Regions from separate parts of the Prevotella sp. P6B4 genome, predicted to be linked through region 2. Evidence: riboswitches for the same ligand, from Rfam matches in the RefSeq annotation. Region 2 holds a riboswitch; each other region holds the start of a gene.
The links. A riboswitch is a leader RNA that binds a small molecule or an ion and turns the genes downstream of it on or off. The one in region 2 is predicted to bind S-adenosylmethionine.

Region 1 (4,215 bases), on a different contig from region 2:
CTGATACGTAGCATCAAACACCTCGCGTGGCTGGCGATCAAAGGTAATCACCATCGAAGCTGTACCTTTCCGCCTGGCTTCGGCCATCATCAGCGTAATCAAGTGCTGATGACCGCGATGCACGCCATCGAACACACCGATGGTAGCAGTGCATTCACAAGGTATCTGAATGCTATCTATATCGTTTATTATCTTCATAATTGGCCGCAAAGTTACTCAAAAATCCCCAATTTAGCTTTACAAATCAATGATTTTTAGTTATTTCCTCTTAAAAATTTGGATATTTAAAGAAATTCACGTACCTTTGCAACCGCTTTTTAGGCAAAGCATCGGACTTGTAGCTCAGTTGGTTAGAGCAACAGACTCATAATCTGGAGGTCCCTGGTTCAAGCCCAGGCTGGTCCACCCCTGAAAATCAGAGAGTTACGAGAATTTCGTGACTCTCTTTTTCTTTCATGGTGACCTTCAGGTGACCTTTTCAAGTCCAAACTGGGTCGTTTCAGCATTCTGAAATGAATGAAAATTTCGTGAATTCTCATGAAATATTAATCACAATTAAATATGCTGACCATGATCATGGAACCAGGCATTGTCAAGCCATGATTTATCCTTTTTGTTCCTACGAGACTTCTTTTTATGCTTTGGCTTCTTATCATGATCATCAAAGAGCGCGACAATAATCATCATTAAAATAATAAATGTCATAAGTTTATTTTTTATTTGTTACTAATTCTTTCAACCATTATTCGCATTCATCATCAATTATTATCCAGTGTTTAATCTCATCGTCTATCATTTTACGTAATTCATCGATAAAAGCATTTACCGATGCGGTTCTATTATTTATCTTATCCATTCCCTCCACCAGCCTTTCCCAAAAAGACACATTGATATAGGTATCGCAATTATTAATACGGATAGTTACGAACCCATGTTTTGCAAAAACCTCATCGCGTAACATGTCTTTTTGTAAACGCCTACGATGGTATTCGCCATCAATTTCAACACAAATCTTCTCCTCTCTGAAGAATAAATCTGGGAAGAAAGCTGTCTTGCAATCCTTGAAAGCAATAGGAGGATTGCATTCCACCCTTGCTTTCATACTATCAGGCAGGAGTTTATATGCGGCCCGCTCACTCTTTGTTCGGCAGACTTTCTGTTTCTTTTCATGCATTTTATCGCATGCAGTCAAATTTCTGTATATACTTTCCATCGCTCAAAAACTAAAATTTATCCCCCACCCGCCACAGGGGGTAAAGGGCATCTAACCAAAATTTCGTTGCAGAAAGGACGAGGAAAGACAGGCTTTAGCGCAAGACTTTGATCGAAAATACTACCCGCAGGTGTGGAGATTTTCGAAGCAAACCACAGGCTTGGCCTTGCACATAAGACGGTCGCTCGTACCTTTGCATAGAAATTTAGGTCAGATGACATTTGCCCTGCATGAGTTGGAATCAACTCTCCCTTCTATCAAGTTCGATACAACCGTATCGCTAATATATAATAATGTATATATGGACATAGCAGTCCATTGCAGGCTACCCGCTATGGAACGCTATTTATTCGACTATCAAGGATATAGCCATCAAAAAAGAGTGCCATTCTTCATTAGAAAGACACTCTATAAAAATACCCAGGAATAACCTGCCCTACTATAAACCTGACATCAGTACTTCCATGGCCAGTTCCTCTGCCTGGAATACTTCAAGGCCACTAAGTCGGTTATTCTCATACTCTTGGCCAGCCAAATCGGCACGGTCATTGATAAATTCGGCATCATTGGCCCTTGGATCATCGTTATCAACAAGATACTTTTTCAGATAAAGCGCATAATAGTTGAAATCTACTTTTGCCATATAAACCTCCTTTTTCACGTGTTAATAATCAATCTAAGCCTTCTGTATGACTTCTCTCCTCTTCACGCAGAAGGTGGTTCAGATAGTTCCCTGAAGACTCTTCGTTCTCAGGAACTGCACGTCGAGCGCAGTACTCCTTGAAGTCACGTGTTTGCTCTTCGGACTGATGTGTTACATAATCCAAACCTGTGATTTTCTCATCATACAACATCCGAGCGAGTTCGCTTGGATTGTAAAATCTGTTTTCGAGTGTCATTTTTTCCATTGTTATAAAGCTTATGTTAATTAGTTACTTTGAATATCGAATGTCACGAGCTTCCCAACAAATCGTCAGAACATTGAGGTTGTAGCCCTTCTTCATACACGATAGTATCCCAGCGATCGCCCAGTATTGGTCTTCCTCCCTTTGCGAAAGCACCCAATCCCAAGCGTTCGTGCCGTTCTCTAACTTCGTCTGCTGAAGTAGCTGCTTCTGCTCTTCTGTGATGGTATGCTCTTTCTCCATGTTGCAAATATACAAAGAATTATGGAGATAGGTACAACAATTCTGTTAACGTTAACAAAATAATCAAAGATAATCATTTGACTATAAAATTTGGTCGTTTCAGAACATTTGCGTACCTTTGCACCCGAAGCATCAAGAGCAGTACCCGAAAGGGTGACTCGCCAACCGAGCTTTAGCTTAGCCACGGTGGTCAGTACGATGCGGAAGATTAGTATTCACTTCAAAAACAAAAAGTTATGCAACAGCACATTTATTACACAAAGTATGCCCTGCAATTCGCAGACATGCAAATTCCAGAGTTAGTTAATGAGTTCAACGCATTGGTGCAAAGCCGTGCATGGTCAAGTATGCGAGCCTATCACGACAAGGCACTTATTGATGAATTTAAGAATCGTGGCATCGATGTGTCCGCAATCAGCGACAGACACACCATCAATTTTGCTAAGCCAGTCAAGTATGATATTAATCGCAATCTGTTGATTGCTATAGACTAAATACCACACGGGACCTTGTCGTCTGCTCTTGACAGGCCCTGATTTTTACCATTTTTTGTGTAAAAACTATTAAATATTGACATTATTTACTCATATCTACTTTATTTTGATTATCTTTGTGTATTGAATAACCTAAAACAAAGACGAAGATGAACAATTTACAGTTGACAATAGTTTTAAAAGAAAAAGATACTCTGAGATATAAATTCCCACAGGAAGAATTCTATGAGCATGTATCACTTAAGTTAGCTGGTCAAATAGGAGAAGACGATATTCGTTTTTTAAATGGATATTCTTCAACAGAAGTCCTAAATGAAGATTATGGTGCCTTCGAATATTTACCCGATGTAGGACGATGGAGAACTATAGATTTAGATCTCTCAGAAGTATATCCAGAAAATTTTAATCTCAATGAACTGGATGAGATAAGAGGACTAAGGTCTATTATTCTACCAAATGATCTTAAATATGTCAACTGGTGGTATTTGAAGAGCGATACCAATACCACTACTTCGTCTTTAGTTGTTTCAGAAGGGTCGAAAATGATAAATCAAGAATCTTTCTGTAAATGGGAAATACTTAGTAATGTTAGTTTACCCAGTACATTGGAAAAGATTTCTCCAGACTCATTCGTCGGTTGCAACTCGTTAAAATCATTCAAATTCCCTAATGGATCTCAATATTTTGTGGTATGCGACGGTGTTCTTTTTTCATCAGATAAAAGGATTCTCATCGCATTCCCTCCTGCTTTGAAAATCGAAAAATATGAAATTCCAGAAGGAACAACTGTTATTGCAGAAAGAGCATTTAAGCATAATCCATATATTGAAGAAATTGTCATTCCCGCTTCGGTTGTACGAATTCAGGATTTTGCTTTTGAGAACTGTGCAAGTCTCGAGTGGATAGGAGTGCATTCAGAAAACCATTTCTATTATTCTCGCCATGGAATACTTTATGAGAAGGACGTCCCCGCAATAGATTCCGATTGCGACGGATATTCACATTCTCATTTGGACAAAATAATTTGTGTTCCAGCTGCATTAAATAAATCAGAATTGAATTTAGATAAAGTTCTTCTTGCCCCACGATGTTTTTCTGGTTGCCGCAACATCAAAAGCATAAGATATGAGCATTGTTTCTATAGAATAGATGGTGCTTTTAATGGTAATAATGACATCAAAGAGATCAGCTTTTGTTTGATACATGTGTTACCAATGTTTTATGAATGCCAGAAACTTAAGAAATTGAGTATTCGCGGATCATTTTCTGGAGAACTTGGCCATTCAATTCCTCGAACAAAGAACCTGCAAGAAATTAATTTAGAGGATAATGAGGACTATGTTACTGTTGATGGAGTTGT
Region 2 (4,215 bases):
TGCTTAATCTTCTCTATGGCTACGTTATAGATATCCTCCAATGTCAGGAAGTGCAGATTGGCGAGAGAGCCGTCTATACCAACATCAAAGCGTAGGTCTATCGACAGTGCATTATAGTCGTCAAGTTTGCCGTGACTATGCCCATGCAGCATTATAGATCCTCGAGGTTTCTGGTTCCATGTCACCATCGGGTAGTGGCGCATCACCACGCATAGATCCTCTCTTAGGAACGGTGCCACAGAAGGCTTGAAGCGCATCTCCTTAATCTGATAGACCTCTTTGAAATAGTTCTTGTACGCTCGAATCGAACCATCGTGGTTTCCCTCAATCAGAAACTTCTGCCCAGGCAGTTTCTCCAACAGATGGCGGGCATTCTCACTCTTCAGGAATGTCAAATCACCCAGAATATATACAGTATCACGCTTGTCAACCGTGCTCTTCCAAAGGTCAAGCAACCATTCGTCGTGTGCCACGATATCCACCGTATCCGAAAACGGGCGCTTAGGTGAATGCTTCAATATGTTCGAATGGCCGAAATGCAAGTCGGCCGTAAAATAAATCTTATTCATTGTTCTATTCTTTTGAATTTTCTACCTATAAGTAGGGATAAATATGAAATGTTACATTGCAGAAGAGAATAGATCTCTCTTTATGTCTCCCCCAGCCTTTAACCGGGAGAGACGAATTACTATTCCATGATATAAGCCTGGCTCATATAGACCTGCTTCACAAGGGCAGTACAGAATTTGTTGAGTTCCTTGTTCAATAGTTTCTGCTCGCTCTTTTCAAGTGCAGTATACAAGTTGCCATGCTCCTTGAGGAAGTCTTCGAGCACATCCTTGGAGAACAACCCCATCACCTTGCCAAAGTCCTTAGGGAAATGCACCTCACCGATATGGCTCACCACGTTTGCCAGACGGTTCTCAGTGACGTAGGTTTCACCCTCGACAATCAGGGCCTTCAATTCATCACTATAAGGCACTGGCTCGACAAAGAGCTTGGTACGGCGCTTGGCGCTCTTCCGCTCTGCGAACCGTTCGTTCTTACTCTTGATAAGCACTCGAGAGCCGTTCCTTAGATACATTGGAGTGACAGGACGGATAACGATACCCTCGCAGATGTTGTCCTCGATAGCAGGAAGTTCAAGCCACTCGGCAATCTTGCTTTGGAAAGCGTTAGGCTGCTTCAGGCACTCGGCCAAAGTCCCTCTGAAGAGAGTCTTGGCATAAAAGAAACCACAGGTCTCAAAGATCTCGTTAACCTCATCAACAGGGAGGAACCTTCCACCCTCCTCAGTGAAGAGGTAGATGTCGAAGCCATAAAACTCATGGTCAGGAGTATAACAGACACCTCTTTGGATGAGGCCGACTTTCTGTCTTGCTTTGACCCCATCATGAGGATACAGACCACCGAACATCTCACCAAACACAGAGATATGAGTCACCTCGGGATACTTTGCCTTGATGCCACCGAATAGCTTCAGCACTCTGTCCCTGTATCTTTCGAGCAACTCAGGGTAGTCATAGAACTGCTCGCCCTCCTCCAGCACCGACGTACGCTTGGCAAACCTTAAGGTCTCACCATCGCAAAGGAAGCTGGTGTTGGCACCATGCACCTTCTCCTGCACCACATATTCCAAATCCTGTGGCATCTCTGCCACTACGTGCTCCATGAACTCACGGCTAAAGGAGTTTTCGATAGAGCTGTACTTCTTGAATTCTAACATTGTTCTTTTCTTTTTGTGCGCATCGCTGCGCGGTTAATACTGTTGTTGTTTAGGTTGTGCCCACTAGCTAAGGAGTGGAGAAGTACGGATAATGGACACACAGATAACGAAAAACCGTTGGAAAGTTTGGTAAGCTCTTTCCAACGGTCTCGTTATCTCTTATACTCTGAAGTTCGGCTGCATCTATGCCGTCCGGTCAGATTCTCTATTTGATGATGTTCGTTGGAAAGTGTTCGTGTACCAGTCACGTGCTGCAATACTCATCGAGTCGTTCGTATGAACATAGCAGAAGCCTCCAAAGCTCTCTTTGCCCTGAAGTGGTAACAGTGTTGATATGTTCATTCTTTGTTGCAGCATTGCTCTTTGTTTACATAAATTTGAAAAACGGCGGCAAAATTATACATATTTTCACAAACCGCCAAACTTTTTCGTATCTTTTTTGCATTTTCAGTCAATTTCACCCAAGAAAGAATTGGCTATTTTGCTGAATTTTTGTATTTTTGCACCCGAAAGCATCAAGAGCAGTCATCTTCGGATGGACTCGCCAACCGAGCAAAACGTAGCCACGGTGGTCAGTACGATGCGGAAGCAATAGTATTCACTTCAAAACAAAACGTTATGCAACAGCACATTTATTACACGAAGTATGCACTGCAATTCGCAGACATGCAGATTCCCGAGTTAGTCACAGTTTTCAACGCCCAGGTTGGTAATCATGGATGGTCCAGTATGCGAGCCTATCACGACCAAGCGCTCCTTGACGAGTTCAAGCGGCGCGGCATCGACACCGCAGCCGTAGCAGGCAGAAAGACCATATCGTTTGCCCATCCTGTCAGGTATGATCTACCCAACAACAAATTGGTAGTCATCAACTGACCCTATACAAACGTCGCCTTTGCAGTCTGCTCTTGCAAGGGCGGCGATTGTACATAAAATACTCATCCTATCACGCCGACTTAATCATCTCCATCATATCGTCCACATAACCATCGTTTAGTTGAAATAACACATGGTTCTCATGGAACTTCTCTAATTGACCTTTACCCCAGAAGTCCACCTGGCGATAGTCCGTGTTGCTGATGATAAAGCTGTTCAGGGCAATGCTGTCATCACCCAACGTCGGCTCGATAACATCCTTCAGATACTTGTACAGTTGTATCTTCTCGTCTTCCATTCCATGCAGATGACTGATGCCTTTGGGGTCAATGAAGTTCACATACTGTTTCCTGTCTTCACGAATCCAAAGGATGAAGTCTGGATAGAAACCAGCATTCTCGAAGAAGCCGATACCTTTGCGGCTGACGTTTCGCAGCAGATATATTTCTCGTCCTTCGCCATGCTGCTGATAATAACGCTGAAGGTCATTGATAAACTTTCGTTCGCCCTTATTCACAGCCACAGGATAGATTTCCACCACCTCATTTTCACCTGGCTTGTAATGCTCGTTCAGGTACATCATTGGGTTAAACAGATGCTGGGCGAAGTACAGAGCCTCGAAGTTCTCGTTCTCAATACGACGCAAGCCATTCAGCGTACCCTCGCGCACTTCCTTCTCAATACCCTGTAAAGCCTTTATCCAATTGTCCTGCGTCTTGCTGACAGCAATCTCATATTCCCTGATGAAGTTGGGATCTTCCTTCGTCAACACCTCGATATGCTGATGCTTCGATTCCTCCTTGCCTCGCTTCATCTTATAGGATTTGTCGATGAAGGCTTTCAGCAAACTTACGGCAATCTCTTGCCATTCAGCCACGTCGCGTCCATAATCGCTACTGAACTGCATCGAGCGTTCTGGCACCCATAACTTGTACCATTGACGGTCAGACAAGATCTCGCGCATCTCCTCCTGATGAATCTCCATATTATACCACGAACGTTCGTTCTTGAAGTCCACCATCTCGAAGAATACCTCTGTCCAATTCAGCAAGTCCAACTGCCAGTCTCTCAACCAATCTTCATGTTTCTCGGCTGTGCCGCTATCTTTTTCTCCACTTATTCTCTTTTTAACTTGAATCTTTGGATACCAGTCAAGCGTGACACGGACAGTCTTGCGATAATCCAGCAGACTCCTGATAGGCACTTCTTTCTTGAAGTTATAGTCCTTGTCTACTCTCAGTATCTTCAAGCCCTCTGGTAGCGTCTGTATCGTAGGAATCGTCAGTTCTACGATCTCGCTGTCGTTCTGTGGCAGACCTTCATCCTCCAAATAGGCCTTGAACTGGTCCATATAGTTGGAGCGCACACCAAAGATGTTCAGCGTTTCCATCACCTTTAAGTCTTTAGGTATCATGCTATCGTGAGGTTTAATGCTGCTATCAAGGGCCGTGCTTCGTTTCAACGACATCTTATAGCCTTTCAGACGCACACCACGTCCAAACATCTGGATAATCTGCGAGCCCTCGCTTTTACCAAAGTTCATCAGGCCCATCAGCGACACACGCCAACAACTCCAACCCTCAGTAAACTTCTTCGAACCAATAAGCATGTTA
Region 3 (4,215 bases), on a different contig from region 2:
GATTACAGCCAGGCAATTTCGACGTTACTCAAGTAGATGCAGAACTCTGTCCAAGCATTCCCACTGCTACTCAAATGGGAAAAGTTTATAAGCGTCTGATTCTTAACACCATGCTGTCAGACGAAGACTATGCTGACGCCATTCTTCGCGTTTACAACAATCCCATCTGCGAAGTTATCGACAATTACAACACCAGCGCCTATTACGAACCCTCACCATATATCGCCCGCAGCTACTATGCCGGCGGGTTTATGTAAGGAATAAAGCATAAGTAAAGGGTATCTTCTTACTGATGCAGGCTGCTTATCACTGACAATTCGCCCTCAAGTTGAGGATGAATTTCTAATACCTTAGAATAAAGAAGATAAAAATTCCAATCAACTTCACCCAACTTAGGACATCTACTAATATATAGACTTTTCACTATTATTGTGGAGAGAGAAGATTATTGCGATTTTTCATAAGGCTTTCTCTGTATTGGAATGCATCAGGTTCGTCTACAAAGTTTGCATCAACTCCTTTCTCTCTCAATGCCGCTTTTATTTCATCTAACGTCACATTGAAATATTCTTTGCGATAGTTTATAGAGTTAACCTTCTTGGCATCGAATCTTCTATGTAAGTCTGCCTCCAATGCTGGTGCATCCTCACTATATATAAAGGTGTGTACGTCAAATGGGAATGGAACGCTAGCGTTACTTAATTCCATAATACGCTCCATCGGGTCTAATCGACGAGTCATTCCAATCTTATAGACATCTTTTCCAAAAGAACCTATATTAGAGATAACATAAACATAGCCTATCTTAGTTTGTTGTGCCATACTCATTGCTCTCTCTCTTAGTTCACGAGCTTCAACAAGAGCATTCTCCAGTCCCTTTATCTGTTCCTGCAATTTCTGTATCTTTTCCTGAGTCTGCGCTTCAGCCATTTCTCTCTTCTTCTTTTCAAGAGCCTCTTGTGCCTTTTCTTCATCTTTTAGAGCCTTTTTTATAGCACGCTCATATTCACGTTGTGCCTCACGTTCTTCTCGCTCCTTTTCTCGTTCAATCTGTTGCTTTTGTATATATAAATACTTTGCTTCCATATAATTAAATAGATTCTTTCCATATGATGGATCTATTCGAAATCCCGTTCCAATCATACGCAATTCTAAAATATTAACAAGAGAACCTATTTTGACTTTAATCGTATCCCAATCTGAGTTTTTCATTTCTTTTATGATTTTAACAATATTGAGTTGTGCAAATTCATTTAACAAATTACACAAATATATTTCAGCAAAAGTCCATTCCTGTGGATTAACTTTATATGGAGGTTTCAATAACATTTTCTTTAAATCCAAAGCAAGTTGTATCTGGTCAATATTAACACCGTCAATAGTTTCTCGCAAATTTCTCAAAGCCTCATCTTCACAAAGATTTGCTCTTTGGTATATTTCATGTATTACCTCTAAGCGAATCTTGTCTTTATGATTTTTCAGATAACTATTAATATCTGCTTTTATGTCATTCAATTCATGAATATATTCACTAGTTTGTTCTTTAATATTGTTTATTTCATAGGCATAATTAATATCACGCTGTTTTACCAATTCCTCTCGAAGATTGGTTAGTTCTTTGTTTGCATCTTCAATTTTCAGCTCTATGGCATGTAATTCATCCTCTCTTTGCTTCTTCTTATCATAATAAGAATGATTTTCTTCTCTAAGATTGTGATATTTACACAATTCTTCAAAATCTACTTCATCCAACGCAACCAAATATGGAGATCCAACGTCAAATAACAAGAATTCATCAGAAGATTCCATACAATTTAATTTTCTGGTTGATCTCGTTAACAAAGCATGCAACTTTTCATATCTTTCATGAAGGCTATCAACTTGCTTCTTTGTTTTTTCTTTGTCCTGTTGCAAATCATATAGTTCATTCTTCTGAGCCACAACAAGATTCTTCAATTCAACAATCTGACTTCTTAACTCTTCTTTTTCTTTCTCCTCAGAAGCCACCTCGTCACGTAAAGAAACAACTTGTTGCTGCAAAGCTGCTATTTCTGCTTTTCTCTCGTTTACTTTTTCTTCGTGGGATTTTAGAAAATCAAATATTGCCATAATCAGAATCTTTTAAATGATGCTGCAAATATACGAAAAAAATCTTATCATAGCCATTTTCAAAGAATAATCTGATATCCTTATGTTGTCTTTTGTATCAGAACATCCTTTCCATACTCATACCACCAGCGAGTAGCATCACCAAGAGCATAAACACGTTCGCTGATAAAGTCTGGGTATTTAGGAGTGAGTTCTGCAGCATTGAAGCCTGCTATAACACAGAGGAAAGAGAAATCCCCCTCAATGTATTCGCACCAATGGTTCTGTCCCAAACACCAGCCAAGGATATTGTCAAACTCAGCCTCCGTCTTGGGTAATTGGACGTGAGCCACAACATGAGGTTTCGACTGCTGGTAAATTAGCCAATAGTCACCATGTCCCTCAACATGGCGCATTTCAGTCCTGAACGCATCACGTTCTACATGTCTGAACTCCAGCCCACGATGCTGCATACGTGGGAACATTACAAAGTCACTCTTTTCAATTTTCTTGATTTCCATAATCGTTTATCTTTAGTGGATTAAACATTCACTCACATCCTTTTACCACCGCTGCCAACGATTCTGTTTAGGCCGGTTGGTGGGCATTATGCCACTCTTGATGCAATATCTGGGTACAAAAATACAAATTAGTTTTGGAATATACAATTATTTGCACAAAAAGATTAGCATTTTTTGCAGATTCGACTATTATTCGTATTTTTGCGGAAAAGTATGCCAAAGGTGTATTTAATACTATATGATTTATATGAGCCCCAAATGGTCTCAATACATTAAAACGACATTTATGAAACAGTATTTAGAACTATTGGACAGAGTTCTTGGCAATTCGAAAACTCTTAGTAATATTGAGTTTGACAAAGAGTACAAAGATAATCCTATTCAAATTATCCTTAGTGCTCCACTTGTTCTAAATGAATCAATGTGCATTTACAGAGGGAGGCTTGCTGATGACATTGGGAAAAATGAAGATTTATCAAATCCTGCAACATTTTCTTATGTTCCCATAGCACTGAACAAAGATGGACTGCCCAAAATGGGAAGGGCAAACTATAAAGGACAATCCATTTTCTATGCATCTGTACAAATGAAAACGAACTTCAAGGAAATAAGCAAAAATAGCAGTATTGGCGATGAAGCATATATGGCCAAATGGAAACTCAAGCCTAATTCAAATCTCCGTTTATATCGTACAATACCTGCATGGGGAATTAATACTGACAAAGAGCCTAACAGTCTTTTCACAATAACAGATCCCAATATTGTTAATAGTGAGTTAGGAATTTATTTGAAACGTTTAGGCTATATTATGATTTCGAATGAAGGAATTGGAAAATATCTTGCCTCATCGTATATAGCGAATTGTATTTATTCTGCCAATGGCTATGCTATAGATTCGGTTGGGAACAAATATGAAGTCTATTATGATGGAATTGTTTACCCCAGCGTTGCCGCAGGTGAAACTGAAGAAATAAATATCGCACTAAAACCTGAATTCGTAGACAAGAACCTTGAACTTGAATGGGTAATCAAAGGAAGATTAGCTCCAGATATGCGTTCTGTGAAATACGAAAAAATAGGAATAAATGAAAAAGGAATAATCGTTTGGTATACGTCATTTATAAACGAAGAATCTATAACAAATATAATCACCCACTACTTTGACTTGGATGGGAATTGTATTGATGTGTCGAAAGGAAAGATTCTTGATGCTGACAATAAAACTGTTAACTCAGAGATACCTTTTGATCATGCTATAAAAATCCATCACGATGAAATGTTTAATGCTTTAGCCCAATTTATACCTACCGAATTAAAGGAGAATCAAAAAATAACGAAATCATCTTTAGAGAAGAGTGTGAATCTTGACATTATCCGAGAATTTAATGGTTGGAGTTTTATTTGTGATGGCAAGAGTACGTCACTAAGTAAAGTCATTTATACTATCACATTGAAGAACCAACTTAGAGAAATAACTACAGACGAAGTGAAATAATTACAACAGTACATTTGCAGTACGGACTAGGGAGTACTACAGTACGGCTACGGGCGCACTGGAGTACGGATACTAAAGTACTGCAGTACGCTTAGAGGCGTACTGCAGCTA

Region 1: another riboswitch for S-adenosylmethionine. It lies ahead of T491_RS0104695 (hypothetical protein); the one in region 2 lies ahead of T491_RS0105415 (hypothetical protein).
Region 3: another riboswitch for S-adenosylmethionine. It lies ahead of T491_RS0111165 (hypothetical protein); the one in region 2 lies ahead of T491_RS0105415 (hypothetical protein).

The regions. Positions count from the first base shown of each region.
Region 1 is NZ_JHVE01000005.1:60,859-65,073, reverse strand. Features, by position in the region: gene ribF (riboflavin biosynthesis protein RibF) at 1-198, opposite strand, end outside; tRNA gene T491_RS0104730 (tRNA-Ile) at 332-405, shown strand; gene T491_RS18170 (hypothetical protein) at 556-687, opposite strand; gene T491_RS0104720 (DUF559 domain-containing protein) at 743-1,213, opposite strand; gene T491_RS15695 (DUF1896 family protein) at 1,653-1,874, opposite strand; gene T491_RS0104705 (hypothetical protein) at 1,885-2,121, opposite strand; gene T491_RS0104700 (hypothetical protein) at 2,146-2,361, opposite strand; SAM-I-IV-variant riboswitch at 2,486-2,599, shown strand; gene T491_RS0104695 (hypothetical protein) at 2,598-2,855, shown strand; gene T491_RS0104690 (leucine-rich repeat domain-containing protein) at 3,005-4,215, shown strand, end outside.
Region 2 is NZ_JHVE01000006.1:52,442-56,656, reverse strand. Features, by position in the region: gene T491_RS16960 (metallophosphoesterase) at 1-569, opposite strand, end outside; gene T491_RS15770 (RNA ligase, Rnl2 family) at 689-1,726, opposite strand; gene T491_RS17630 (hypothetical protein) at 1,910-2,068, opposite strand; SAM-I-IV-variant riboswitch at 2,234-2,347, shown strand; gene T491_RS0105415 (hypothetical protein) at 2,345-2,602, shown strand; gene T491_RS0105410 (DEAD/DEAH box helicase family protein) at 2,673-4,215, opposite strand, start outside.
Region 3 is NZ_JHVE01000016.1:70,942-75,156, forward strand. Features, by position in the region: gene T491_RS0111155 (hypothetical protein) at 1-257, shown strand, start outside; gene T491_RS17130 (GIY-YIG nuclease family protein) at 427-2,109, opposite strand; gene T491_RS0111165 (hypothetical protein) at 2,190-2,609, opposite strand; SAM-I-IV-variant riboswitch at 2,608-2,718, opposite strand; gene T491_RS0111170 (RES domain-containing protein) at 2,896-4,104, shown strand.